Regions from separate parts of the Ruegeria sp. H8 genome, predicted to be linked through region 1. Evidence: riboswitches for the same ligand, from Rfam matches in the RefSeq annotation. Region 1 holds a riboswitch; each other region holds the start of a gene.

Region 1 (3,420 bases):
TCGGCGGTCGTCTCGCCAGCCCCGTGCGAAATCGCCTGATCCAGCAACGAGGTCGCATCCCGGGCCGATCCTTCCGCTGCTCGGGTGATCAGCGCCAGCGCGTCTTCGGCGATCTGGGCGTTTTCCGCTTCGGCGATCTTGCGCAGCAGGCCAATCATGTCTTCGGGTTCGATCCGGCGCAGGTCGAAACGCTGGCAGCGGGACAGCACGGTGACAGGCACTTTGCGGATTTCAGTGGTTGCAAAGATGAACTTCACATGCGCGGGCGGTTCTTCCAACGTCTTGAGCAGCGCGTTGAACGCGCTGGTCGAGAGCATATGAACCTCGTCGATGATATAAATCTTGTAACGCGCGCTGGCGGCGCGATAGCGGACACTGTCGATGATCTCGCGGATGTCGTTGACGCCCGTACGGCTGGCGGCGTCCATCTCCATCACGTCGACATGGCGGCCCTCCATGATGGCGACACAATGTTCACACTGACCGCAGGGCTCGGTCGTGGGGCCACCGGTTCCGTCGGGTCCGATGCAGTTCATCCCCTTGGCGATGATCCTTGCGGTCGTGGTTTTGCCGGTGCCGCGAATGCCGGTCATGATGAAGGCCTGCGCGATCCGGTCGGCCGCGAACGCGTTTTTCAGGGTGCGCACCATGGCATCCTGACCCACCAGATCGGCAAAGGTTTCCGGGCGATATTTGCGGGCGAGAACCTGATAGGCGGGGCTGGAGCTGTCTGTCATGTCTTCTCGTTGGGATTCGGTGCTTGGGCACAGCGTAGTGGCCACCGTTGCCCGCGTCCACAGCGGGGCGCGATGATTTTTGATTTAGAAACGAGTCGCTTTCGCACTAGACTGCATCAGCGGATTTAACGGCTCATTTTTGTAAAGAGTTCTTTGGGGAGGACAGGATTCATGTCGCAGTTGGTGATCTACGCCCTGCAAGTCGGTGGCGGAACGCTGGCACTGACCTCGATGCCCGGACGCGGCGGAGATTACTCCAGCGATCTGGATATGATCGCAGCCTGGCAGCCGGGGCTTGTTGTTTCGATGACGACGGATGTCGAAATGCTTCAGGACGGGGCGCAGGAATTTGGCAGCGATATTCAAAGCCGCGCCAGCCGATGGGTTCACCTGCCGATCGAAGATTTCGGAGCGCCGACAAAAGCGATTGATGACGCGTGGCCGTCCGTCAGCGCCGCGGCCCGGCACGCGCTGTCCGGCGGAGGTCGCGTATTGGTGCACTGCCGCGGGGGATGTGGCAGGTCAGGTATGGTTGTCCTGCGGCTGATGGTCGAATGCGGCGAACGCGCGGACATGGCGCTGCAACGATTGCGGGCGGTGCGCCCTTGCGCCGTCGAAACGGATGCGCAACTGGCCTGGGCCTCTCGGCGCGCCCAGGCACAGGTCAGTCTGGATTCAGATTGAAATCTGCGCGGGCGCGCAAACAGGTTTCCGAGGCCGGATCGTGGAAACTTCGATCATCGCGCAGGGTGGGGGATTCACGACGCCGGATGGCATCGCACTGAACGTGTTTCCGAAGATCAGGTCGGCATAGCCGTTCAGCGGCTCAATCGCGGTTTCGGGCTGCGTGCCGCAAAAGACACGAAGGCTGTCTGATCGCGCGCGGAAAATTGCATGACATCCTTCGGTGCAATGTGACAGCTCGCTGCTGCCCTCAATCTCGAAATCGTCACTTGTGGCCGAGGTCGCCTGGGCCATGGCTTCGGATATCGAGCGCGCCAGCCGCGCCAAAGCGGGGCAGGTTTTGCCCGTCCGCTGACATACTGTCGCACTGAATTCATGTGTTTTTGTCTTCCAGATCATCCTGCGCCCTCCGCGCTTGGTGGACAGGATATTTGAGACAGGTGGGACATCGTGATGCCGTCAGGACCTGCCCGGACACCCCGCCCGAGTTTCGGTTTCGTTTCCGATGGCAGGTCTCCTGACTTGCGGGTCATCGCTTTGCCGACCTTCCCAGCCTTCGGGGCCAGTGGTGTTTCGGCATCGCTTACCGCTTACAGTTGCGGGGGCAGTCGCGGATTTGGTTGTTGCCTGTTTGACCAGACATTACCGCACCGTGTTCCCTTTTCATCCCGACCCCTTGTGGAGGCCGGAAACCATCACACAACCGCTAGCGTTTGAGCACGCATCGAGTCAAGCCGATCTTTTGACCGGACGCTTGGTCATGCTGGATACGGTGTCGGTTCATGCATAGTGTCGAGGGCGTTGAGGTTCGGAAACCGGATTTACCAAGCGCAAAGCCAGAGATCATGTTGGACACAGAGCAAACGGTATTGACCGAAGAGTTTCGCTTTCCGTCCGGGCAGAAAACACTGTCTGCCCGATTGTACAGCCCGCTGACCTCGCCCGAAATCGTCGTCGTGCTGAACAGTGCAACGGGTGTGCCGCGCGATTATTACCGTCATTTCGCACGATGGCTTGCTGCCGAGCAGGGTATGGCCTGCCTGACCTATGACTATCGCGATTACGGGCATTCCTTGACTGGCCGCCTGAAAGAATCGCGTGCGACCATGGCGGATTGGGCCTTGATCGACATGCCCGCGGCACGGGCGGAAATGCGCAGACGGTTTCCCGATTCGCAGCATTGGACCATCGGTCATTCGATCGGCGCGATGTTGGGGCCTGTGCAGCCGGATATCGATCTGATTGACCGGATGATCTGTGTTTGTTCGGGGCTGGTAACCGTAAGCGACCACCCGTGGCCCTATCGGGGTTTGGCAGGATTGTTCTGGTATGGTCATGCCCCGCTTTTGGCCCGAGCCCTTGGCTACCTTCCCGGAAAGGCGATCGGGTTCGGCTCGGATCTGCCGGCATCGGTCTATTGGCAGTGGCGCAAATGGTGTACCGCAACTTTGAATTATGTGCCTGAAATCGGGCATGAGTTACCTGCGGCGCAGTGGAAGGATTCTGGAACGCCCGTGGATTTGTTCACCTTCGAGGACGACCAGATGGTGCCGCCGGACGCGGTTTGGCGGCTTGCGGATCTTTACGGCCCCGATGCCAACCGCCACCTGCTGAACCCTGCCGATTTCGGGTTGTCCGAGGTTGGTCATATCGGAGCATTTGCCCGGCGCAATGCAGCGGTTTGGCCGCGACTGATCGCTTGATCAGACGCGGCGCAGAACGGGCCAGGCCCCGACCCGCCATCACCGGTTGCGAAGTTTCTTTTCCTTCATGACACCACGGACCATCTTGCCGAACGCTTTGTCCCGCGCCCGGGACTGCGCGACGGTCTCAGAATTGCGCTGATCTTCGCGCCGAAGCTTGCGCCACCGGTCCAATCGAGCCGGATCAAGCATGCCGTGGCTTATTGCCTTTTGCACGGCACATCCGGGCTCGGAGCTGTGCTGGCAATCCGAAAAACGGCAGTCCCGGCTCAACTCGGCAAGGTCCGAGAAAACGT
Region 2 (3,420 bases), on a different contig from region 1:
GTTTTGTGCCACATACTGGTGGTGCAGTTCTGAACACAGCCGTCGCGATGGGACGTCTGGGTGTTCCGGTAGGGATGCTGACAGGTTTGTCATCGGACATGTTCGGCCAGCAATTGATTGATGCGCTGAAAGCGAGCCATGTGGACACGACACATGTGATCATCTCGGACCGTCCCACCACGCTTGCCTTTGTGCAGCTCTCGGATGGACACGCGACTTACAGCTTTGTCGATGAAAACACCGCGGGCCGGATGTTGCTGCCCGAAGACATGCCCGATCAGCTTCCTGCTGTCTCTGCCCTGTATCTCGGTGGAATCAGCCTTGCGTGTGAACCTTGCGCAGATGCCTATGCCGCCCTTCTGGACAGCCACGGTTCCGACCGGTCAGTGATGCTGGACCCGAATATCCGCCCGGATTTCATCAAGGATCAAACCCGGTTTCGGACGCGTTTGAACCGCATGATCTCGCGTGCGGATATCGTCAAGGTTTCAGACGAGGACCTGGACTGGATCATTCCGGGCGCTGAAGCCGAATCCGCAAAAGCGTCTGTGCTGTTGCAAGCGGGTCCTTCCGTTGTCATCGTCACGCGTGGCAGTGACGGGGCGCACGGTTACCTGGCGGATGGTTCCGAAGTCTCGGTTCCTGTGAAACCCGTTGAAGTGGTCGATACGATCGGCGCAGGTGACACGTTCAACGCCGGCGTTCTGACCGAGCTCAGCCGCGCAGGGCATCTGACCAAGTCAGGTCTGCGCGGATTGACGGTTGAAAGCCTGCAAGCAGCCATGGAACTGGGCGCTGACGTTGCGGCCGTGACCGTTTCCCGAGCCGGGGCGGAACCCCCTTGGGCGCACGAACTTTGATCTGCGGGATGGCATGATGAAACGATCCGAAATCAACCACATCAAGCCCTAGGCCCAGGCGTTCATTCAATCTTTCGGCGCCGCGTAGCCGCTCTTTGCGGATTGATCGCCCGAGAAAATGCGCATCTCTTTGGTCGAAACTGTCCGCAGCCGCAGGCTGGGATGGAACATTACCAATTACGCACAAGGCCATTTCGACGAACATTGCCTATTCCCGTTCACTCTACGCACTGGTTTAGACGAAGGATCTGAAATCCGGGCGTGGGATGCTCTGTGCAGAAAACTGTTGATCTTGAAAGACAATCAGCTTTCTCCGATGCACCGGCATATTATCAAGGCAGAAGACATCATCAACCGGGGCGGCGGCGATCTCGTTCTGGAAATTCATGCGTCGGATCCAAACGGTGGCGTCGACCGCGACAACCCGGTGACGGTCCCCAGCGATGCCTGCCCTGTAACCTTGCAACCCCAAGAGTACGTGCGGCTGAAGCCGAGGCAAAGCGTAACTCTGATGCCCGGCATCTGGCACGCTTTTTGGGCCGAGCGCGGCGATTGCCTTATTGGCGAGGTATCGACCGTGAATAACGACCGCACCGACATTGGGTTTGAAAAGCCAATTCCACGGTTTTCAAAGGTCGAGAAAGATTCCGAACCGGATTTCCTTCTTGTATCAGACTATTGACACCGTTCGGTCCGGGCTGGCGCAGCAGGACAGCTGGGTCAGCTGTCGCAATTCCATCTACCAACGCCTTCGTCTGCCGCTTGACAAGTCTGGCATTGCCAGACTAGCTGAGCGGGATGGTTCCATAAGGGATGAAAATGGGAACACGGTGCGGCACTGGAATGTGCCAAGTCCGTGACTGCCCCCGCAACTGTAAGCGGTGAGCGACGCCACTTCACCACTGACCCGCATGGGTTGGGAAGGTCGGCCAAGCAACGACCCGCAAGTCAGGAGACCTGCCATCGCACTATGAACCAACCCGAGGCGGGGCGTCTCGGAAGGAGGCTTGATGGCGCGTTTGCGTAATATCTGGGTATGTGCCCTCTGTCTGCGTCTGGCAAACGACGGAGATGGCTATGACCTGCTATTCTGATCACTACGTTCTGATCTGTTCAACATGTCAGGGGGCGATGTCTGCCGAGGCCGCGCAAGACGTGCTGAATGCCCGGTTGCCTGACGGTTTTGAAACCCGAATGGTGACGTGCATGGCAGGTTGTGAACGGGCCATGACCGTCGGATTTCAGGCCCCGGGAAAAGCGCAGTACCTGTTTGGCGATATCACGACATCACACGACCTGTCCGCCCTGGTCGAATTCGCGACCCAGTTCGGCGACAGTGACGATGGCTGGACCAGCGCCTCGGACCGCCCCCCTGCCCTTTTCGCAAAGACCTTGTCGCGAATACCCGCATTGCCGTCTGGTGGCGCTTCATGAGTTTTCTGGTTGCCGAGAATTTGAAGTACTATGCGCTCAATGGTGATATCCTGTTGCAGGATGTGTCCTTTCGTCTGGAAGAAGGATCAATTCTGGCAATCGCAGGGCCGAACGGCGCCGGCAAGACCACTCTGCTGAAACTGCTGTGCGGGATCGAACGGATTGCCTTGGGTGATGTTTGGATCGAAGGTCAAAGCCTTCGGACCCTGTCCGCCCGCCAACGTGCCCGCTCCATTGCTGTGGTCGGGCAGCAGGAAATGCCTGACGGGCGGATGCGCCTGCAAGACTATGTTGCGCTGGGGCAAATCCCGATTCAAGACGAACGTTCGATGGCTCAGCACAAGGCTGATCTGGAACGGGTTCTGACGACGACCGAGCTGTCGCATTTTGCCAACAAAACGATGGGTCAGCTGTCCGGCGGAGAACGTCAGCGCGCACATATCGCGCGCGCGTTGGCCCAGAACCCGTCCTTGCTGTTTCTGGACGAGCCAACCAACCATCTGGACCCCGATGCCAAGGGGCACATGCTGTCTCTGGTCGCTGATCTGGGGGTAACGGTCGTCATGATCGTCCATGATCTGGTCATGATCCCGGAATTCGCCACCCATGTGGCGTTGATGAAGGCTACGCGTCTGACAGGGTTCGGGCCTGTTGGCGAAGTTCTGACCCCAGACCGGGTACGCGAGACATTCGGCGTGGATTACCTGTGCTTTCAGCACGAAGGCCGCATGATCCCCGCACTGGATATCCGAAAACGGAAACTGTCATAATAACAGGAACTTAAATATGATGCAGAAACTTTGGCCGGTGGTTGTTTTCGCTGGCTTGGCAGGTGGCGCGGCAGCGGAAGCCATCACCGTGGACAATTGCGGTGAACCGCTGGTTTTTGACTCGGCGCCGGAACGTCTGGTCGTGCATGACATGAACATGGCGGATATGGCCTTTGCGCTCGGCCTTCAGGACAAGATCGTGGGTCTTACCGGAATTACGGGTTGGTATAAAACCAGCCCTGATTTTGATGCTCAGCGCGGCGACATCCCAGAGCTTGCCCCCAAATACCCGACGATTGAAAACCTTGTGGCCGTCGAACCCGATCTGTTTTTTGCCGGTTGGTACTATGGCATGA
Region 3 (3,420 bases), on a different contig from region 1:
CGCTGGGTTTTGCCCGAGGCTGAAGGGCCTGACAATACGGGTACCGGACAAGGGACACAGGAATACCTGCAAAGGGTCTATGGCCTCAAAGCCGATGTGTTCGAAGTCGTGGTGCCCGAGGACAGCCCCTTGGTCGGCGAGATTCTGGCCGACATCAACCACGAAAACCACCTGTACATCATTTCCACCTTCTATCGCGGCAAAACCTCGATGGTTCAGGTTTTGACAGCGGAAATTGCAGCGCCGTGTCGGCTGGCCATCGTCGGCCGCCGTTGGGAGGTCGAGAAGTTCGCCGAGAAATATGGGCTGACCGTTCTTCCGGATTTGGACATTTTCGTCGAAGAGTTCGCCCCAACCAATGCAGGCGTGGCCGAGGTGGTCATCACGCCCGACAGCAAGCTGATCGGCAAATGCCCCCGCGAGCTTTTGTTTCGCAAGACCTACGGGATGTCGCTGCTGGCCATTCACCGCGGCGAAGAGACGCTGAGCCATGTCGAGACCGAGGATCACGAATCCACTCAGATCGGGCTCGAAAAGTTTCAGGCGGGCGACATGCTTGTGGCACATACCAGATGGGACAACCTGATGCGGATCAAACGAGATCCGGATTTCGTCGTTGTGACGACGGACTTTCCTCAGGACGAGCTGCGGCCGCAAAAAGTCGGCTGGGCCCTGGCATTCTTCGCCATTTCGCTGTCGTTGATCCTGTTCACGGATGTCCGGCTTTCACTCTGTCTTCTTACCGGCGCGGTGGGCATGATGCTGACCCGTGTGCTCAGCGTGGACGAGGCATACCGCGCGGTCGGATGGAACACCGTATTCCTGCTCGCCTGCCTCATACCTTTGGGACAAGCCGTGCAGAACACAGGCACGGCCGCGTGGATCGCGCAGCAGATCATGATAATTCTGGACGGCTGGCCGCTCTGGTCGCTGCAAACCGGCATCGCCGTTCTGGCGACGGCCTTTTCTTTGGTCATGTCCAATGTGGGGGCCACAGTTCTGCTGGTGCCTCTGGCGGTATCGATTGCGGTGGCGGCGGGTGGAAACCCGGCCGTCTTTGCCCTGACGGTCGCCATATCGACCTCGAACAGCTTCATCATCCCAACCCATCAGGTAAACGCGTTGATCATGGGTCCGGCCGGATACAAGGTGATGGATTTCGTCCGCTCCGGCGGAATAATGACGGCGCTGTTTCTGGTCGTCTCGCTGCTCATGATAAACGTCATCTATTAGCGCAAGAGGATCCAGGGGGTTCGGTGGTCTTTACCCATCATCTGGACAGGTTCAGTCGATCAACAGTTCGCCACAGTCTACGCCCCTTGCTGAGATACCTTTCGTCGCCCGGCCCATCTCAGGCTGGGTCCCGGCACACCATGCCGCCCATCGGCGCCCACAGGTCGCTTTCCATGCCTCTGCATAATTGTTGCGCGCGACTCGCTTGACAAGCAGGCCAGCGGTGCCGCATGTCCCTTTCGTTGGTGTCGGTGACAGCCGATGAAAAGGGAATGCGTCAACGGTCTTGCCGCCAAACGCAGCCGCCCCCGCGACCGTGAACGGAGAGGATGCCCAATGCCACTGGCTCGAAAGCCGGGAAGGCGGGACATCCGACAGAGGCCCGCCTCTGGCATCCGCAAGCCGGGAGACCTGCCAACAACCGAAGTTGAAACCGGGCGGGGTGTTCCGGTGTCGGGTCCATGACCAATCGTGGCCCGCATGAAACCCCGTCCCCCGCGAAGAGGATTTGGGGGGATGAGAGACATGACCGAGACCGCACCAGTCGAGTTGCTGGTCTGTACCACCTGCCGTCGCGGCCTGCCTGTCGAAGATGACGCGCAACGCCCGGGCGCTTTGTTGCACAAGGCCCTGGAACAGGCAGACCTGCCCGACGGTGTCACCCTGAAAGCCGTTGAATGCCTGTCAAACTGCGATCAAGGCTGTTCGATCGTGTTGCGCGGGCCGGGCCGCTGGACCTTCGTGTATGAAAACCTGAACGAAACAGATCATGTCGACGTCATCGTCGACGGCGCGACCAAGTATCTGGCCACTGAAGATGGTTTGGTGAAATGGCGCGAACGCCCCGAACATTTTCGCAAGAACTGTGCCTCGCGCATTCCCCCCATTGGAGCCTGACATGTCGAACCTCGAAAAACTCCCCGTCACAGTGATCACCGGCTTTCTGGGCTCGGGCAAGACCACTTTGGTGCGTCACCTGATGCAGAACCCACAGGGCAAGCGCCTTGCTGTCGTGGTCAACGAGTTCGGCGATGTAGGCGTCGATGGCGACATCCTGAAATCCTGCGCCATTCCTGATTGCCCGGCGGAAAACATCATGGAACTGGCCAATGGCTGCATCTGCTGCACCGTGGCAGATGATTTCATTCCCACCATCGAGGCCCTGATGGCGTTGGAGCCGCGCCCGGATCATATCCTGATCGAAACCAGCGGTCTGGCCCTGCCGAAACCGCTGCTCAAGGCATTCGACTGGCCTGACATCCGCTCGAAGATCACCGTCGACGGCGTGATCGCCTTGGCCGATGCCGAGGCTGTGGCCGCAGGCCGTTTCGCGCCCAATGTCGAAGCGGTGGACGTCCAGCGCATGGCCGATGACTCGATCGACCACGAAACGCCCCTGTCCGAGGTGTTCGAGGATCAGATCTCGTGCGCCGACATCATCCTGCTGACCAAGCCCGACCTCGCCGGCCCCGAAGGCGTGGCCAAAGCGCGCGAGATCATCGCCGCCGAGGCGCCGCGCCCCCTGCCCGTCGTCGAAGTGGCCGAAGGTGCCGTGGACGTGCGCGTTGTGCTGGGTCTGGAAGCCGCCGCCGAGGATGACATGGACGCCCGCCCCTCGCATCACGACGGCCATCACGATCACGAGCATGACGATTTCGAAAGCATCATCGTCGAGCTGCCCGAGCAGACCGATCCGGCCCAACTGATCGCCAATATCGAACGCCTCGCCAATGAACTGAACATCCTGCGCGTCAAAGGGTATGCCGCCGTTCAGGGCAAACCCATGCGCCTGCTGGTTCAGGCGGTCGGCGCGCGGGTACGGCACCAGTATGACCGCCCGTGGGAACCCGGTGAAGACCGTCGTTCGCGTCTGGTCGTCATCGCCGAGCATGACGATATCAAAGAGGCGGAAATCCGCGAAATCCTCGTGGGTGTGCGTGAGGCTGCCGAGTAAGACACATGCACGTCGTCTTCCGCGAAAGCCACGGGCTCGAGGAAACCGAGACCCCAACCGATCTGGGCCAGAGCCCGGCGGATCTGGTGGTGCTGTCCTTTTCGGACAGCGATCTGGGGGCTTTCGCGGCTGGCTGGCATCGCGGCGGCGGACCGGAAGGGCGAATGCCGACCCTGCGGCTGGCGAATTTGACGGCGTTGAAACACCCGTTGTCGGTCGATACCTATGTCGAG
Region 4 (3,420 bases), on a different contig from region 1:
ACGCCACCGAACCGCTGGCCTGCGTCACAGCAGCCGAAGATGAATCACCGTTCTCTGCCACGGCAACGCCCATGATCCGCGCGACATCTTCGGCAGACATCGTGACTTCGGCCACATGCCCGGCGCCAAGGTCGGCAAAGAAGGTGTGCGCCACGGCCGAGGTCGGCGTGTAGACAAAGAAACCGTCCGCATCCGTTACCGATCGACCCAGCTCGGCCCCATCCGGGCCGGTGACAATGACCTCGGTGCCGCTTGCCATGTCGCCGTTGGAAAAGCCGATTTCGCCCTCGATGACGTCTCCCGACTCGAAAACGCCGGCTATGACCTTGTGCGCCAGGGCAGGCACAGGTGAACAGCACATGGCCAGTATGACAACCAGATGCTTCATGTGGCTGCTCCTCTGAAAAACAGCTCGGGCTTGACCTTGCGTGCCAACAACACGGCGAACCCGGTCAAAATCGCCTCGATGGCCATGACAGGAATATGGGCGAAGAAAACAAGCTTGGCGGCAGGCAGAAATTCATCCCCCGACAGCGCCAGCGAAAACGCGACCATGCCGGTTGTCGCCGCAATCGCAAACGCGCCGCCGATGCCCCCCCAAATCGCACCTTGCAAAGGCGTTCCACGCGCGATCAGACGACCGAACAACATTCCGGCCACCACCGCGGGAAAGGCGATATTGACGGTGTTGATCCCCAACACCGTCAACCCGCCAAAGCCGAAAAAGACCGCCTGTAGCAAAAGCCCGACGAACAAAGCCGGGAATGCGGCCCAACCAAGCAGCAGCCCGGCCATGCCGTTGAGGATCAGATGGACCGACGACGGACCAATGGGCACGTGGATCAACGATGCCACGAAGAAACTGGCTGACAGCACGCCCGCAGTGGGGATGCGATCAAGATCCAGAGACCTGAGACCCATGGCGATCCCGCCCGCGGCGGCTATGGCGCCGCCAATTACAACCGGGTTGGAAAGGGCTCCGTCGACGATGTGCATTTGGGGTTACTCCAGATCCCAGGCGCGGATCCAGATGACCGCATCCTGGCTGAGTTCTTTGCCCTCATGTTCGGTTGCCGGACCGGAACCAAGGGCGGCGAAACCCCAGTAACCGGCTTTTGGAACGCCGAACGAAAAATACCCGTTGTCGTCAGATATTGCGACCACCGCACCACCCGGCATTGGTGACGCCTTCGGTGCAGAAGCGGCCGAACTTTCCATGTCGGGTTCGGCTGCCATGTATTCGATCTCGATCTCGGCCCCCGCAACCGGCTGACCATCAGCCAGCACACGGCCCGTGAAAGTCGAACCCGCGATGATGTTGGTCGGCTTGTTCAGCGGGATAATCTCGGTCGGCAGACCCACGGGATTCATCCAATCGGTCGGCAATTCGTTGCGGTTCAGGAAGGCTTTGGTGAGCTGTTGGATATAGATGTCTTCGGATTCCTCGTAATAAGGCTGAGGAACCGTCACCAGCACATAGTCGCCCGACCGTTTGACCGGGACACTGCCTTTGAACGCCGCGCCCTCGTTCTGCCCGCCGGTGAACCGGATAGGTTCCAGCGTGTCCAGTAAATCGGTCTTTTCACCGTTGTGGATCACATAGAATTCCTGCGGCTTTTCAAGATCCATGACATGGCCATTCTCGAACGGATGCCAGAAAATCAGTTTGACCGGTACATCGCCCGGTTTCTCGATCATGGTGTCGGTGGTGTATTCCAAAAGGAAATGCGCATTTACTATGGCAGGAAGAGCCATCGCGGCAGCGGCTGCGCTGAGCAGCGTTTTCATGAACAGTCGTCCTTGTCCCGTCGCGCAAATCCCGGCGCGAAATTCGTTTTGACCACGGGACATTCAACGCCAAATTACCCTTTCAGGCATCCTGGTCCGACGCACATCCCGTCGTCGATTAGGAGTGCCCGTTAGAGGGCACATGTCCGGCAGGTATCCTGACTTGCGGGTCAAAGCGTTGGACCGGCCTTCCCGGGCAAACCCCAGTGGCGTTTCAGCCCTGCTCGTCGCTTACAGTTGCGGGTGCAGTTGCGGATTTGGGCCAGAGCCCGCACCGCATTCCCTATTGATTCCAGAGCAAGCCCCGGAACCGGACATGCCGAGCGGCTTGCCAGACAACTCAGCCTTCCGTCAACGAAAATGTGTTACGGCCATCGAAAATAATGAGCTCGGCAGTTTGCGAGAGTGAACCAGTTTGTGAAACGTCCAAGGCGGCAGGGTTCGTTCCTGTCTAAGCTTCTGAAAGATACCTCTCCGACAAGGGCAGGCTTGCCGCGCCCAAAGAGCGTGCTTCCGGGCCTACGGTTCCTGCCAGCACAACGGGGCGCTCGAGCCCGGTCATGTTCAGCTCGGACAGTTTGTCTTCCACCATTTCAACCAAACGCGCCTTGATGTCCTGCGGCATCCAGCCGTCAATCTTCACGCATTCGAAATCTATCAGGCTACAGGATGAGACAATCGCATGGGCAATCCCGCTTGCCGTCCGTTTCAACCAGTTTTCCAGTTGAACGTTTGGCACATCCCAACGCTGGGTCGTTTCCCAGATGGAATGCGACGTGACACCTGCCGTGGTGATTGCACGCTCGAGCACGTAAAGGCTGGCCACATCGATGAGCGGTCTGACACCGCCCGCGCCATCGGGCACAGGCAAGGGGCCGATTGCCCCCGCGTTTCCACGCCCCGAAAAGATCGCGCCATTGAGGACCACACCGCCGCCAATGAAAAACCCGATATAGAAGTACAGGAAATCCCTTGGCCCATCAGCCGGACCGAATACCAATTCCGCCCCACAAGCCGCAGTGGCGTCATTTTGCAGGAATACCGGAATATCGAGGCGACGCGCCAGGTCAGCCTTCAGGTCTGATACGCGCCACGGGTCCATTTCTTCCTGAGGAACCTGAAGGGTCTGGGCCCAGTCCCACAGATAGAACGGCATGGCAATTCCAAGACCCGCAATCCTGCCTTTGGCCTCGGGCGACATGGATGACATCATTTTGCCCAGACTCTCAGTGGAAAACTCCAAAGTGGCCTTCGGCGTTGGATAGTCATAGGTTCGCCGCTCGCGCTGCCGCACATTTCCGACAAAGTCAGTCAAAACCAGCTCGGTACTGCGGCGCCCGACCTTGAGCCCAAAGAAAAACGCACCATCCGGGTTGAGGCGCATGGGAACGGAAGGTTGCCCGACTTTCCCGCGGACCGGCTCGCCGCGCAACAGCAAACCATCCTTCTCCAACAGCCGCATGATGACGGAAACGGTTTGTGCCGACAGTCCGGTCATGCGCGCGATCTCGGACTTCGCAAGGGCCTGATGACGCCGGACAAGCGACAACACCAGCCGTTCGTTCCGGGCCCGCATCCCGCTTTGGTTGGTTCCGCGCACCTCTGACCCGTGCAGGCCAATCGAATTTTTCC

Evidence for each region. Region 1 has a riboswitch for cobalamin ahead of ACR0A2_RS21100 (hypothetical protein). Riboswitches for the same ligand answer to the same signal wherever they lie in the genome.
Region 2: linked by a shared signal. The riboswitch ahead of ACR0A2_RS12610 (DUF1636 family protein) and the one ahead of ACR0A2_RS21100 (hypothetical protein) in region 1 are both predicted to bind cobalamin.
Region 3: linked by a shared signal. The riboswitch ahead of ACR0A2_RS06030 (DUF1636 family protein) and the one ahead of ACR0A2_RS21100 (hypothetical protein) in region 1 are both predicted to bind cobalamin.
Region 4: linked by a shared signal. The riboswitch ahead of ACR0A2_RS21945 (DUF4198 domain-containing protein) and the one ahead of ACR0A2_RS21100 (hypothetical protein) in region 1 are both predicted to bind cobalamin.

The regions. Positions count from the first base shown of each region.
Region 1 covers NZ_JBQFNY010000015.1:8,863-12,282, forward strand. Annotated here, with positions in the region: gene ACR0A2_RS21090 (DNA polymerase III subunit gamma/tau) at 1-737, opposite strand, end outside; gene ACR0A2_RS21095 (protein-tyrosine phosphatase family protein) at 909-1,421, shown strand; gene ACR0A2_RS21100 (hypothetical protein) at 1,413-1,820, opposite strand; cobalamin riboswitch at 1,912-2,133, opposite strand; gene ACR0A2_RS21105 (alpha/beta hydrolase family protein) at 2,267-3,124, shown strand; gene rsgA (ribosome small subunit-dependent GTPase A) at 3,164-3,420, opposite strand, start outside.
Region 2 covers NZ_JBQFNY010000004.1:238,686-242,105, reverse strand. Annotated here, with positions in the region: gene ACR0A2_RS12620 (carbohydrate kinase family protein) at 1-860, shown strand, start outside; gene ACR0A2_RS12615 (D-lyxose/D-mannose family sugar isomerase) at 979-1,542, shown strand; cobalamin riboswitch at 1,643-1,839, shown strand; gene ACR0A2_RS12610 (DUF1636 family protein) at 1,938-2,294, shown strand; gene ACR0A2_RS12605 (ABC transporter ATP-binding protein) at 2,291-3,064, shown strand; gene ACR0A2_RS12600 (ABC transporter substrate-binding protein) at 3,081-3,420, shown strand, end outside.
Region 3 covers NZ_JBQFNY010000001.1:1,221,366-1,224,785, forward strand. Annotated here, with positions in the region: gene ACR0A2_RS06025 (SLC13 family permease) at 1-1,233, shown strand, start outside; cobalamin riboswitch at 1,460-1,666, shown strand; gene ACR0A2_RS06030 (DUF1636 family protein) at 1,759-2,130, shown strand; gene cobW (cobalamin biosynthesis protein CobW) at 2,132-3,187, shown strand; gene cobN (cobaltochelatase subunit CobN) at 3,193-3,420, shown strand, end outside.
Region 4 covers NZ_JBQFNY010000018.1:19,797-23,216, reverse strand. Annotated here, with positions in the region: gene ACR0A2_RS21955 (cobalt ABC transporter permease) at 1-388, opposite strand, end outside; gene cbiM (cobalt transporter CbiM) at 385-996, opposite strand; gene ACR0A2_RS21945 (DUF4198 domain-containing protein) at 1,003-1,788, opposite strand; cobalamin riboswitch at 1,920-2,118, opposite strand; gene ACR0A2_RS21940 (ROK family transcriptional regulator) at 2,240-3,364, opposite strand.